2 regions of the Massilia sp. AB1 genome follow, and region 1 is predicted to be linked to the other one. Evidence: predicted binding sites of a transcription regulator. Region 1 holds the regulator's gene; the other holds the start of a gene.
What was found. Region 1 encodes LexA, which represses DNA repair genes until DNA is damaged. Its sites were predicted from a motif close to ACTGTATNNNNATACAGT; they were not measured.

Region 1 (7,314 bases):
ACGCGATGGATGTTACCGCCGCGGCTGGTCACCGTGGTCTTGTAACGCTCGATCATCGCCGGAACTTGTTCGCTCTGGTCCGGGTGGACGATAAAAACGATTTCATAATGACGCATGCAACACTCCTTGAGGACGTTTAAACAAATGCCCACCTCGGCGTCAAGACGAGTGTGGGAAGGGAAAGCCTGCTATGGTAACACGTGCACAAGCCGCAGGCAACCGGTCGGTCCCGGATGCCTTCGCTTTTCCCACGCCCGTGCGAAAAGATGGCTGCTGCATAATATGCAAGAATGTGAATTCTCACATCATTTTTGTTTCATGTGCGGTGCTAGCATGTCCTGGCTGAACACAAGTTCAGCCTAAGAAACGACATGTCGCACACACCTGGAGACAATATGAAACTGAAGAAACTGTACGTTGCAGTATTGGCGATCACGGTATCCGCAGCGGCCTACGCCTGGCCCTCGAGCACCTGGACCCGGGTTTATTATTCGGACTCCGCCATGACCACCCAGGTCGGTTCGCAGACCTTCACTTGCCGCGGCTACATGATCACCACCGGCCAGCAGACCGCATACTTCGACTACACCGAAGAAGGCTGCGAGTGGTAAGCTGAGGCTTCGTACCCGGCGGCCAGGGCAGCCGGGCGCGCGGGAGCGGTGCGCGTGGAAAAAACCAACGCGGCCGCTCCCGCCCTAAAAATATTCCTGTTTTCCCTTGCGTCTTGCGAAATACTGTATAAAAATACAGTCTGGTCCTACAACTATCCAGCCGCACGACATGCTCAAGCTCACTGCAAGGCAAGAACAGATCCTGAACCTGATCAGGGAAGCGATCGACAACACCGGGTTCCCGCCGACCCGCGCCGAAATCGCGGCGGAACTGGGCTTCAAGTCGGCCAACGCCGCCGAGGAGCACCTGCAGGCCCTGGCGCGCAAAGGCGCGATCGAGATTTCGCCGGGCACTTCGCGCGGAATCCGCCTGGTCGGCGCCAGCGCCGAACAGATCCCCATGCCGCCGCCTGCGCTCATGATGTCCCTGCCCCTGGTCGGCCGCGTGGCCGCCGGTTCGCCCATCCTGGCCCAGGAACACGTGGAAGCCACCTACAGCGTCGACGCCGCCATGTTCTCGGCGCGGCCGGACTTCCTGCTGAAGGTCAAGGGGTGGTCGATGCGCGATGCGGGCATCTGCGACGGCGACTTCCTGGCGGTCAAGAAGATCGACAGCGCCAAGAACGGCCAGATCGTCGTGGCCCGCCTCGGTGAAGAAGTCACCGTCAAGCGCTACCGCAAGACGGGCGAGACCGTCGAGCTGCTGCCGGAGAATCCGGATTTCAAGGTGATTCGCGTGGAGCCGGGCGACGAGTTCGCGCTCGAGGGCCTGGCGGTTGGCTTGATGCGTAGCTGGCACTGATCGCGTCGGCTGCGATAACACTGCCCTGCAAACTTGGGTCCCGGCGGGGGCCGGGACCAAGTTTCCCCGAGCAGCCGGAAACTTAACTCCGGCCCCTTCAGCTCCCCACCTTATTTATTCTGCTTGATCATCGCGTTGTGCTCCGACACATACGCCTCGGTCGCCGCACGCCAGGCCGCGAAGTCCGCGAGGATCAGCTTGGAACTCACCTTCGCTTCCTCCGCCAGGTTCTCGCGCACCCGCTCCAGGTGAGCGTGCGCCGCATCGGTCTCCTGCTTGTTCATCAGCTTGGCGATATCCGCCGGGATCTTCTTCGACAGCGGCGAGGATGCGTTCAGGTTCGTGACGAACTTGTTGTAGCAGTTCTGCCAGGTCGCCACCGCGCCGCTGACGCGGTCGATTTCGTCATTCAGCTTCGACATCGCCGGAATGCGCGGCGCCGGGCAGCGGAATTCGCCCGATTTGAGTTCCGCGCCGTCGTACTCCCTGATCCAGTAATCGATCTCCGTGCGGCGCTTGACGCGCTGGTCCATCACGTCCAGCGAGGCGGCGGCGATCTTGTTGCCTTTCGCGGCCGCTTTCTTGAACAATTCCCTGGCCTTGGCTTCGTCCACCTGCCCCGCTTCGCCATACCAGTACATCTGGCCGAGCGCCTGCTGCGCTTCGACATTGCCGGCATTGGCGAGCTTGGTATAGGCCTGGAGGGCTTCGGGATAGGCTTTTTTGGCGAACAGGGCGTGGGCGTCGGCCAGCGGATCGGCGTGGGCCACGGAGCAGAACAGCAGACTTGCTACGACGAGAAAACGCTTCATGGGACGGTCGAGAGTGAGGGAATGCTGCATGGTAACGCGAATACTCCCTCAGCCTCAACCGCCCTTACAATCATTTAAGGCCGGCATTCAAGGGCGCGTCGGCGGCGGCGCCTCGGAAGAACCCATGGTCGGCTGGGTGCGCGGGTATTGCTGCCCTTCCCGCTCCTGCGCGCGGCGCGAAGCGATGGCGCGCTCCATCATGCGTGCGCGGTGGTCGGCCATCACGAATTGCTCGGTGGCGTCGCGCCAGGCCTCGAAGCGGGCGGACACCTCCGCGGAGTTCTGCTGGGCTTGCGCAGCCAGGCTCGCGTGCACACGCTCGATGTGCGCGGCGGCCTGTTGCGCCTCCGCCAGAGTCAGCAGGCCGGCGACATCGGCCGGAATCCGGCTGCCTTGCGCCACGGTCTCGTTGAGCTTGGCGACAAAGCCGTTATAGCATTGCTGCCACGCCTGGAAGGATTCGGAAACCGACTTGATCTGCGCCTTGGTCCTCGACAGCTCGGGAATCGCCGGCGCCGGGCAGTCGAAGCGCCCCGACACCAGGTCTGCTCCCCTGTAGCCGCCGGTCCAGAAAGCGATGTCGGCGGCGCGCGCTTCACGCTGTTTCGCCACCTCCTGCGCATTGCCCGCGGACTGCAGGCCGCCGGCCATCGCCAGGCCCGATACACCCAACATCAAGACGCCCATGATTCGTTTCATCATTCCTCCCTGTGGTGGTGCAAACATGCCGGCAAGCCGACGGTCACGCCCCTGGCATCCTCCAGAGGCGTGATGCAAGCCTCAACGGCGCCCCGGTCCCGGCATGGTCGCCGGCGACGGCACCGGCTGTGCGCCCGGCTGCGGGTAGCGCTGCGCTTCGCCTTCCTGCTGGCGGCGCGCCGCCATGTCGTATTCGAGCCTGCGCGCAGTGTTATCGGATTTGACGTAACGTTCCGTGGCGCCCTGCCAGGCGTCGTACTTGGCCATGACTTGCGAAGCATTCTGCTGGGCTTGCGCGATCAGGCCCTCGTGCACGCGGTCGACGTGGGCGGCGGCCTGTTGCGCTTCCTGCGGGGTCAGCAGTGCGGCGACATCGGCGGGAATGCGGCTGCCGCGCGACATGGTCTCGTTCAGGTTGGCAACGAAGCCGTTATAGCACTGCTGCCAGGCCTGGTAGGAATCGGACACAGACTTGATCTGGGACTTGGTCTTCGACATGTCCGGGATGCTGGGGGCCGGGCAGCTGAACCGGCCCGACACCAGGTCTTCGCCCTTGTAACCGCTGGTCCAGAAGGCGATGTCGGCGGCGCGGGCCTCGCGCAGCTTCGCCGCTTCCTGGCCGTTGCCCGCGGACTGCATGCCGCCTGCCATGGCGAGTCCGGATACACCTAACACCATGACACCAACGAGTCGTTTCATGATTCCTCCCATATTGTGGTGTAACAATTCTAGCCTAGCTGGTGATACAAGCAACCGATTCCCGCGCCACCCTGTCAAGATTGACAGGGTGCGCTTTCGGATTGCCGGCAGTGGGAAGCTTGCTGTCTGGCGACAGCGTTTGGAAGAGCTTGGTCACGAACAGCCGTGGCGCCGGCGCGCCACGGAGCCGATCATTCAACGCCGGGACGGCGCAGGCGCGGTGCCCATGCCGGATCCGGGCTGGGGATAGCGCTGCGCCTCGCTTTCCTGCTGCTGGCGCGCAGACATCTCGTATTCCAGCTTGCGCGCAGTGCTGTCGGATTTGACGTAACGTTCGGTGGCGCCCTGCCAGGCGTCGTACCTGGCCATGACTTGCGAGGCATTCTGCTGGGCCTGGGCGATCAGGCCCTCGTGCACGCGGTCGACGTGGGCGACAGCCTGCTGCGCCTCCTGCGGGGTCAGCAGGGCCGCGACATCCGCGGGGATGCGGCTGCCGCGCGACAAGGTCTCGTTCAGGTTGGCGACGAAACCGTTATAGCACTGCTGCCAGGCCTGGTAGGAGTCGGACACCGACTTGATCTGGGACTTGGTCTTCGACATGTCCGGGATGCTGGGCGCCGGGCAGCTGAAACGGCCCGAGACCAGGTCTTCGCCCTTGTAGCCACTGGTCCAGAACGCGATGTCGGCGGCGCGGGCCTCGCGCTGCTTCGCCGCGTCCTGCGCATTGCCGGCGGACTGCATGCCGCCTGCCATGGCCAGTCCGGAGACACCTAACACCATGACGCCTACGAATCGTTTCATGATCCCTCCCGTGTTGTGGTGTAACAATTCTAGCCTAGTTGGCAACACGGGCAACTAATTCGGCTTTCTCTCTGGCTAAAGTGAGAGCGCACCCGCGAAGTCCGCCAGCAGGTCGTCGGTGTCCTCGATGCCGACCGATACCCGGATCAGGGACTCGGCAATGCCCATGCTGGCGCGGCGCTCGGCGCCCATCTCGAAGAAGATGGTGTGCGCGACCGGAATCACCAGGGTGCGGGTATCGCCCAAATTACTCGCAGGAATCGCCAGCTTCAGGCGGTTCAGGTAGTCGAAGCAATCGATGCCCTCCTTCAGTTCGAAGGACAGCAGCGAGCCGCCCGAGCGGAACAGTTCCTTGACGATGCCGTTCTGCGGATGCGAGGCCAGGCCCGGGTAGTGGACCGCCGACACGCGCTCGTCGGCTTCGAGCATCGTCGCCAGCGCCAGCGCGTTGGCGCTGGTGCGCTCCATGCGCAAGGCCAGGGTTTCCGCACCCACGGCGATGTGGTGGGCCGCTTCCGGACCGAGGGCGGCGCCGAAGTCGCGCAGCGCCTTGGCGCGCAGCTGGGCCATGCCCTGGTTCTGGGACGGCTGCTTGCGGAAGTTCTGGGCGATGTTCGGGTAGGCGCTCCAGTCGAACAGGCCGGTGTCGGTCAGGGCGCCGCCGAGTGCAATGCCGTGGCCGCCGATCGACTTGGTCAGCGAATTCACCACCAGGCCCGCGCCGACCGCCTTCGGACGGAACAGGTAGGGCGTGGTCATGGTGTTGTCGACCACGTAGAGGATGCCGCGCTCGCGGCACAGCTGGCCGATGCGCGCCAGGTCCGCCACCTGGGTGCGCGGGTTGGCGATGGTCTCGACGAACACCAGGCGGGTGTCCGGCTTGAGCGCCGCTTCCACCTTGGCCGCGTCGGTTGCGTCCACGAAGGCCACGTCGACGCCCTGCCCCGCCACGGTCTGCCACAGGCTGTTGGTGTTCCCGAACAGGAAGGACGAGGAGACGATGTGGTCGCCCGCCTTGAGCAGCGCCTGGAACAGCGCGCCGATGGCGCCCATGCCGGTGGCGAAGCACAGCGAGGCGACGCCGTCTTCCATCTTGGTGATCTTGTCCTCGAGGGCGCCCACGGTCGGGTTGCCCTGGCGGCCATAGCGGAAGCCCGGCTCCTTGCCCTGGAAGACGCTGGCCAGCTGGCGCGCGTCGCCATAGCCGAAGGCCACCGAGGTGTGCACCGGCTTGTGCAGCGAGCCCTGCTCGATCGCCTTGCGGCGATCGTTGTGCAGGATCGTGGTGGTGAAGCCGTACTGTTTGGTCTCGCTCATACGGCTTTACTCGGCGGCGACGGGCGGGTTCAGGTTGAGCTGGGTGCGCACCGGGTCCTCGATGGTGTTCTTGCTCGGCTTGTGGCGCGCCGATTCCAGGTTGTCGAGATATTCCGGGGTCACGTCGCCGGTCACGTAGACGCCGTCGAAGCAGGAGGCCTCGAAGTTCTTCAGCGCCGGATTCACGTCCGAGATGGCGCGCTTGAGCGCATCCACGTCCTGGTAGACCACGCGGTCGGCGGTGATCTCCTTGCAGACTTCCTCGACGGTGCGGCCGTGGGCGATCAGCTCGTCGCGGGTCGGCATGTCGATGCCGTACACGTTCGGGTACAGCACCGGCGGCGCGGCCGAGGCGAAGAAGACCTTGCGGGCGCCCGCTTCGCGCGCCATCTGCACGATTTCGCGGCTGGTGGTGCCGCGCACGATCGAGTCGTCGACCAGCAGCACGTTCTTGTCCTTGAACTCGGCGCTGATCGCGTTGAGCTTCTGGCGCACCGACTTCTTGCGCATGCCCTGGCCCGGCATGATGAAAGTGCGGCCGATATAGCGGTTCTTGATGAAGCCTTCGCGGTATTCCACGCCGAGCTTGAGGGCCAGCTGGATCGCGGCCGGGCGCGAGGAATCCGGGATCGGCATCACGACGTCGATCTCGTCGACCGGGATTTCCTGGCGGACCTTGTCGGCCAGGTATTCACCCATGCGCAGGCGGGTGGCGTAGACCGAGGCGCCGTCGATGACGGAGTCCGGACGGGCCAGGTAGACGAATTCGAAGGCGCAGGGGTTCAGCGAGGTGTTCTCGGCGCACTGGCGCTCGTGCAGGTTGCCGTCGTTGTCGATGAAGACCGCTTCGCCCGGCGCGATGTCGCGCACGAAGCGGAAGCCCAGGCCTTCCAGGGCCACGGATTCGCTGGCCACCAGGTATTCATTGCCCTGCTCGGTCTCGTTCACGCCCAGGCACAGCGGACGGATGCCGAAGGGGTCGCGGAAGGCCAGCATGCCGTGGCCGGCGATCTGCGCCACGACGGCGTAGGCGCCCTTCACGCGGCGGTGCACGGCGGCGACGGCCTTGAACACGGCGTCCGGGTTCAGGGTGTAGCCGTCGGCCGCTTCCTGGACTTCGTGGGCCAGCACATTGAGCAGCACTTCCGAATCGGAATCGGTGTTGATGTGGCGGCGGTCGTTGCGGAACAGCTCGTCCTTGAGCTGGGCCTGGTTGGTCAGGTTGCCGTTGTGCGCGAGGGTGATGCCGAAGGGCGCGTTCACGTAGAACGGCTGCGCTTCTTCCTCGCTCGACGAGCCCGCGGTCGGATAACGGCAGTGGCCGATACCGGTGTTGCCTTGCAGCGAACGCATGTTCCGGGTACGGAACACGTCGCGTACCAGGCCGTTGGCCTTGAACATCGAGAACATGCTGCTGTGATTGGTCGCGATCCCCGCCGCATCCTGGCCGCGGTGCTGCAGCAGCAGCAATGCGTCATACAGAAGCTGGTTGACGGGAGAGTGCGAGACGACGCCGACGATGCCACACATGGTGCGCTCCTAAAAACTGGACTGCTTGATTGCTAAAAGGTTC
Region 2 (7,314 bases), on a different contig from region 1:
TCGACAGCACCGCGATCATGGGCGGCTTCGAGCGCCGCGTCAGCAGCCAGGCGTTCCGCGGCGGCGAGATCACGGCGGTGATGGGCGGCTGCTCGCTCGACATGCGCGGCTGTGCGATCCAGCCCCAGGGGGAGGCGGTGATCAATGTCTTTGCCTTCTGGGGTGGAGTGACCATCAAGTGTCCGCCCGACTGGACCGTCATCCTGCAAGGCACCCCGATCCTGGGCGGCTTCGAGGACAAGACCATCCAGCCGCCGGACGGCGCCAGGCGCCTGGTCATTCGCGGCTACGCAATCATGGGTGGCGTGGAAGTGCGCAACTGATGGGCGAAGGCTTCTGGGCGCGGCGCAGCGCCGCGCTCTACCTGCTGGCCTGGCTGATGCTGGGCCTGCTGCTTTCCGGCCTGATCAAGGCGACCACCGGCGCGAGCATGCTCGCCAGCCTGCTGTTCGCGGTGCCCTTGAGCATGGTCTACGCCAGCGCCTGCGGCTTCTCGGCGTATTACCTGTGCCGCGCTTTTCCGCTGGCCGGCAAGCCGCTCGGATCGGTGCTGGCCGTGTTCTCGATCAGCGCGGTCACGGCTTCGGTGCTGTGGTGCGCGGCGGGCGCGGCCTGGGCGGGGGTGTGGCAGGCGCTGGCGCCGGACTGGGAAGCGGTGAGGATGTCGCGGCCCTTCGCGGCGGTGATGTTCGGGGTCGGCGTGCTGCTCTACGGGATGGCTGGCGCGGCGCACTATCTGGCGCTGGAATTCGAACGCGCCCGGCGCGCCGAGACGCGCGAGCTGGAACTCAAGCTGCTGGCCCAGGACGCGGAACTGCGCATGCTGCGCACCCAGATCGATCCGCACTTCCTGTTCAACAGCCTGAACTCCATCAGCGCGCTGACCGCCATCGATTCAAGCCGCGCCCGCGACATGACCCTGAAACTGGCGGGCTTCTTTCGCCATACCCTAGGACTGGAAGCGCACCGCAAGGTGGCGCTGGCGGACGAAGTAGCCCTGGTCGAGCAGTTCCTGGCGATCGAACAGGTGCGCTTCGGTCCGCGCCTCGGCTTCGCGAGCGAGATCGGTCCGGAGGCCGCGCGCTGCCTGCTGCCGCCGATGATCCTGCAGCCGCTGGTGGAGAACGCGGTCAAGCACGGCATCGGCCAGCGGCTGGAAGGCGGCGTCATCACCGTGAGCGCGCAACGGGCCGGCTCGCTGCTGCGCATCCGGGTCGAGAACGATGCCGACGACGATGCCAGGAACGCGGCCGGGACCGGCATCGGCCTGGTCAATGTGCGCCAGCGCCTGGCGGCGGCCTATGGCAGCGAAGCCAGCGTACACTGGGCGCGGGAACAACAATTATTCCGGGTAGACCTGGTGCTGCCCGCCGAAGCAGGCGACTGAGGGAGAGTGAGGAATGCGGGTATTGATCGTCGACGATGAACAGCTGGCGCGCATGCTGCTGCGCGAATTCCTGGCCGAGCACGCGGACATCGAGATCGTGGGCGAATGCGCGAACGGCTTCGAGGCCGTCAAGGCGATCGCCGAGCACGATCCGGACCTGGTCTTCCTCGACATCCAGATGCCCAAGCTGGACGGCTTCGAAGTGGTAGAGCTGGCCGGCAGCAAGCCGCACTATATCTTCGCCACGGCCTACGACCAGTTCGCGCTGCGCGCCTTCGAAGTCCACGCGATCGATTACCTGCTCAAGCCGTTTTCGCGCGAGCGCCTGGCCCAGGCGCTGGCCCATGTCCGGGCGCGCGCGCCGCAGGCGGCCCAGGTAGAGGCTGTGGTGGCCGAGGCGGCCCAGCGCCACGCGCCGCTGGAACGCATCCTGATCCGCGACGGCGCCCGGGTGCACGTGGTGGCGGCGGCAAGCATCGACTACATCGAGGCCCAGGACGACTATGTGCAGATCGCGGCGGAAGGAAAGCACTGGCTGAAGAACCAGCGCCTGTCGGAGCTGGAGGGCCAGCTGGATCCGGCTGCTTTCGTGCGTATCCACCGCTCCTACATCGTCAAGGTCGGCGCGATCGCGCGCATCGAGGCGGTCAGCAAGGACAACCATTGCGCCGTCCTGCACAGCGGGGCGCGCCTGCCGATCAGCCGCGGCAGCTACCCTAAAGTGCGCGAACGGCTCGGCTAGGCCGGCGCATCCAGTTCCCACCAGGCCGGCATCAGCGCGCGGATGCCCGGCTGGGCGAAGCGGTCGTCGATCAGCCAGACCACGCCGCGGTCGCTCTCGGTGCGGATCACGCGGCCGGCCGCCTGCACCACCTTCTGGATGCCGGGATAGAGATAGGTGTAGTCGTAGCCGGCGCCGAACAGCTTCTGCATGCGTTCGCGCAGCTGCTCGTTGACCGGGTTCACCTGCGGCAGGCCGAGAGTGGCGACAAAGGCGCCGATCAGGCGTTCGCCCGGCAGGTCCACGCCCTCGCCGAAGGCGCCGCCCAATACCGCGAAGCCCACGCCGGCGCCGCCGGGCACGAAGCGGTCCAGGAAAGCCTGGCGCTCGGCCTCGCTCATGCGCCGCTCCTGGCGCCAGGCCGGGACCTCCGGATGCTTGTCGGCCAGCTCGGCCGCCACCTGGTCGAGGTAATCGAAGCTGCTGAAGAAAGCCAGGTAATTGCCGGCCTGTTCGCGGTACTGGCGCGCGATCAGGTCGGCGATGGGGCCGACGGAGGCCTTGCGGTGCTGGTAGCGCGTCGAGATCGTGCTGGCGAAGTGCACCTGGAGCTGGTGGGCCTGAAAGGGCGATTCGACGTCGACCCAGGCGGTGTCCGCCGGCATGCCGAGCAGGTCGCAGAAGTAATGCCAGGGGCTGAGGGTGGCCGAGAACAGGGTGGTCGAGTGGGCGAAGGCGAAGCGCGGGCCGAGGAAGGGTGCGGGCACCACGTTGCGGATGCAGATCGTCGAATCCCGCAGTGTCGAACCAGCGCCGTCGCGCGCCAGGTCGCACAGCGAATGCTCGCCGAAGGATTCGGCCAAGCGCACGAAGGCGAGGGCGTCGAAGTGGAAGCGCTGCAGGTCGGGATCGAGCGGTCCGGGGAATTCGGCCAGGTAGTCGTTAACGGCGCTGCCGGCGTTCTGCAGGGCGTTGACCAGCTTTTCCGGCACGCCGTCCAGCACCTGGTAGGGCGCGGCGGCGCCGCAATCGACATCGGTCCAGGCGCGGCCGACCTTCTCCAGCGCTTTCTTGAGCACCGGCGGGGCGCCGGCGCGGGCGCTGCGCAGCAGGCCGCGGCTGATCTCGGCCGTGTACATGGAGCGTGCGCGCGATACCATGTTATGCGCCTCGTCGACCAGGACGCTGAGCTTCCAGCCATTGTTCAGGCCCAGCGCGTACAGCATGGCGCCGCCGTCGAAGTAGTAATTGTAGTCGCCGACCAGCAGGTCGGACCAGCGCGCCATCTCGCTGCCGAGGTAGTAGGGACAGACTTCGTGGCGCGCGGCCACCTCGCGCAGCGCCTGCTGGTCCAGCATCGGCACGATGGCGGCATCGGCGCGCGCGGCCGGCAGGCGGTCGTAGAAGCCCTTGGCCAGCGGGCAGGAATCGCCATGGCAGGCCTTGTCCGGATGCTCGCACAGCTTGTCGCGCGCGGTCAGTTCCAGCACCCGCAAGGGCAGGCCTTTTGGTCCGGCGCCCAGACTGGCGGCGGCGTGCAGGGCCAGCTGGCGTCCGGGCGTCTTTGCGGCCAGGAAGAAGGCCTTGTCGATGCCTTGCTGCGGCATGGCTTTCAGCACCGGGAACAGGCTGCCCACGGTCTTGCCGATGCCGGTCGGGGCCTGGGCCAGCAGGCAGCGCCTGCCGGCATTGGCGCGGTAGACACTTTCCGCAAGCTGGCGCTGGCCGGGACGGAAGTCGGCATGCGGAAAGCGCAGCTCGCCCAGGGCGGTGTCGCGTGCGGTTCGGTGTGCCGCTTCGCTGGCGGCCCAGCTCGAAAAGCGTTCGCACAGCTGCTCGAAGTGCTCGCGCAGCCAGTCCGCGTCGCGGCTTTCGCGCAGCACGGTCTCAATCCCGCTGCCGATGTCGTAGTAGACCAGGGCCAGGTTCACGCGCTCCATGCCCAGTTCGACGCACATCAGGTGGCCGTAGACGCGCAGCTGGGCCCAGTGCAGGTGGCGGTGGTTGTCGGGGATGGAATCGACCTTGCCGCGGTGGGTCTTGATCTCTTCGATCAGGTTCTCGTCCGGATCGTAGCCGTCGGCGCGGCCGCGCACGGTCAGCTCCTTCCACTGGCCGGACAGCGCGACCTCGCTGCGGTAATTGCCGCCGCGCCGGGACGCGACCACCGCATGGCCGGCGATGCCTTCCTGGGCGCTGGGGGAGGGCGTGAAGCGCAGGTCGAGGTCGCCCTGCTTGGCGGTGAACTCGCACAGGGCGCGCACCGCGATCGTGTAGTTGGCAACACCGGTCAAGCGGCCTGCTCCCATTGCAGGTAGCACACCGCCACCGGCATGTCATGGGCCGCGCAGTAGTCGATCCAGCGCAGCTGGTTGTCCTGCAGGCGGTCGCCCGGGCCCTTCACCTCGATCATCGTATAGCGGCCTTCGCGCGGCCAGAACTGGATCAGGTCCGGAAAGCCGCTGCGGTTGGTCTTGACGTCGGCCAGGATGCGCTCGCACCAGCGGCGCAGATGGCTGGCCGGGATGCAGGCCAGGGCCAGGTCGAGCAGTTCCGGCGTGAGCGCGTCCCAGTACACGAAGGGCGTGCTGATGCCGAACTTCTCGGCGTAGTTGCGGCGAATCGTGTCCTGGTAGCGTCCGTCCTCGAGTTCGGCCAGGCAGGCCGCGAATTCGCTTGCCCGGCGCTGGTGGAAGTCCAGGCTGTGCAGGTCCGCCGGGCCGCGGTGGAAGGGGTGGAAAAAGGCGCCGGGAATGGCCGCGAACACGGCGCGCCAGCACAGCAGGCCGAACAGGGAATTGGCGAGCGCGTTCTCGACATAGAACACGGGCGCCTCCTCGAGCGCCAGATGGTCGCGCACCACGCCTTCGACCCACCAGTCATCAAGGGGGAGAGGCAGGCACAGGTCGATGCGCCTGACCGCCTGGCTGCGGCGTGGCGCAAGCTTGGCGTGGCCCAGCTTGCGCGCCAGGCGCGGGGCGATGCGCGCCAGCTGCTGGCGCTCGGCCTCGCTCTCGGGCGCGGCCTGGGCAGCCGAGAGGAGCTCGTAGGCCAGGTCGAAGCGCTCGTGCTTTTCCAGCACACGGATGGCGCGGCCGCGCGCGCCCGGGAAGCGGCAGCGCGCATACACGCCGTAGGCCTTGTCCCAGTCCTTCAGCTTTTCGTAGTGCTGGCCGATCTGGAACAGGAGCTTTTCGCGGCGGCTGTCCAGCCAGTCGTTGTCGAAGGCGTGCCAGGGCAGGTCTTCCACCACGTCGTCGAGCGGCTCGCCTGCCGCGAATCGCTCCTTGCAGGCATGGAGCTGCAGGTAATGGTCGACGTCGCGGCGCTGGCGGAAGCCGCGCGAATCCGGCGAGAACTCGACCTGCTCGTAGCGGAACAGGCCGAGGTCGGATAGCACGAATTCGGTCCAGTCCTGGTGCAGGTTGCCGAAGAAGATCAGGCGCAGGCGGTCGCACAGGGGCTTGACCAGGATGCGCAGCGCCAGGTCGGGGCAATCCTTGTACCAGTGCGAGAAAGGCAGGCTGTCGGCGCAGGCTTCGCGCAAGGCCTCGAGCTGTTCGGCCTTGCGCGCGTTCTTCACGCGCAGCCGGGACCCGAAGGCTTCGAGGATCTCGGGCTTGGACAGCAGGTCGAACAGCTCGTCGAGGGTGAGCTCGGGATCGGCCACGACCCAGCCCGTGCCCAGCAAATGACCGGCGGCCTCGACCGGGCAGCCGATCTCGGCGTAGTTCAGCTTACTGGCGCGGAACAGCTCGCCCTTGCGCATGACCATGCGCACGAACAGCGCGCGCGCATTGCGCGGCAAGACGGGGAAAGCGGCCAGGAAAGCGTGCTCGTCCTCGTCCAGCAGATCGCCATAGCGTTCGCCGATCCAGTCGAGGACGCGCTGGAAGTTGTCCAGATAATAAAACTCGTTTTCCAGAACCCTGATCATGACGGAACGCCTTACTGTGCTTATGTACAGTATAACGTTCCGCGCAGCGAAGACCCAGCAGTTTCGCCCTGTTAAGACCAGGACGCGGGCTTTTTACCACGCACCGGGGCTCAATCCCGGGCGCGGGCTTCCTCCTCGCGTGCTTCCGCGTGGCCGTTGGCGTGCACGATGACGGCCGAGATCAGGGCGACGTCGCTGTCCACCGGCGCCTCGGCCTGTTTTGGCGGCGCTGCCGTGCGTGCGGGACGCGTTGCCGGACGCGCGGCGGGCGGGCGCGGCTTTGCCGCCGCCACCGCCTTCGGCCGCGCAGCCTGGATCGCGAGGGCAGCCTTCGGCGCAGGGAGACGCTGTTCCGGAGCCGGTTCCGGCGGAGGCGCGGCCATTCGCGGGCCCTCCAGCAGGCGCAGCGGCGGCGGCGGGGGAGGCGGTTCGTCGATGAGGGCGGCGGCGCCCGGCTGGTGTGGCGCTGGCGCCGTCACCGGGTGCGGCGCCTCGGGAACGGCGGCCTGGGCCAGCATCGGCTGCGGCTTGCCGTTGTCGGCGGCCAGCCAGGCCAGCGTGCCCGTAAGGGCGACCGCGAGCATGGCGCCCGCGCCATAGCCGATCCTGCGCAGCAGCCTGCGTCCGCCCTGGCGGCGCGCGGGATCGCGTTCCAGCTTGGCCAGGATGCTGTCTTCACCGTGGCGGCTGGCGCCTGGCCTGGATGCCGACATCAGGTTGGGGCGCGTGGAGGTGGCTTGATTTTCGTCTGAAGGACGCACGGCAGTACTCCTAAGATGGGCTTTCCTGGTTCTGATTAGAAACAATTTAGGGAGTCCTGATGCTGATCTTCCAGGTCTTCGACAAGGGCGTGATGGACGATGCCGAAGGGCGCCAGATCGACTTCCGCAACACCATCATCATCCTGACCTCGAACGCCGGCTCGAGCCAGCTGATGCAGGCCTGCCTGAACAAGCCGGCCAACGAATTGCCGACGCCGGAGCAGCTGTCCGAGCTGCTGCGCCCGGCCCTGATGAAGCATTTCAAGCCGGCCTTCCTGGGCCGCCTGAGCGTGGTGCCTTTCTATCCGATCCGCGACGAGGTGCTGTCCAACATCATCCGCCTCAAGCTGGACCGCATCGCCGGCCGCGTCATGGACAACCACCGCGCCGGCTTCGAGTACGACGATGCACTGGTGGCGGCGGTCCTGAACCGCTGCACCGAGGTCGATTCCGGCGCGCGCAGCGTCGACAATGTCCTGAACGGCAGCTTGATGCCCGAGATCGCCGA

Region 2: a site for LexA is predicted at 6,059-6,076, ahead of J8847_RS06835 (VRR-NUC domain-containing protein). Genes of this name have one in related genera too.

Annotation. Positions count from the first base shown of each region.
Region 1 is NZ_JAGKSG010000004.1:72,462-79,775, reverse strand. Features, by position in the region: gene rpsF (30S ribosomal protein S6) at 1-116, opposite strand, end outside; gene J8847_RS03970 (DUF6289 family protein) at 396-611, shown strand; gene lexA (transcriptional repressor LexA) at 781-1,413, shown strand; gene J8847_RS03960 (SEL1-like repeat protein) at 1,524-2,225, opposite strand; gene J8847_RS03955 (hypothetical protein) at 2,313-2,924, opposite strand; gene J8847_RS03950 (hypothetical protein) at 3,006-3,623, opposite strand; gene J8847_RS03945 (hypothetical protein) at 3,819-4,424, opposite strand; gene J8847_RS03940 (cystathionine gamma-synthase family protein) at 4,500-5,741, opposite strand; gene purF (amidophosphoribosyltransferase) at 5,748-7,271, opposite strand.
Region 2 is NZ_JAGKSG010000008.1:10,728-18,041, forward strand. Features, by position in the region: gene J8847_RS06815 (LiaI-LiaF-like domain-containing protein) at 1-323, shown strand, start outside; gene J8847_RS06820 (sensor histidine kinase) at 323-1,387, shown strand; gene J8847_RS06825 (LytTR family DNA-binding domain-containing protein) at 1,401-2,129, shown strand; gene J8847_RS06830 (ATP-dependent DNA helicase) at 2,126-4,417, opposite strand; gene J8847_RS06835 (VRR-NUC domain-containing protein) at 4,399-6,045, opposite strand; gene J8847_RS06840 (hypothetical protein) at 6,156-6,806, opposite strand; partial or broken gene J8847_RS06845 (AAA family ATPase) at 6,860-7,314, shown strand, end outside.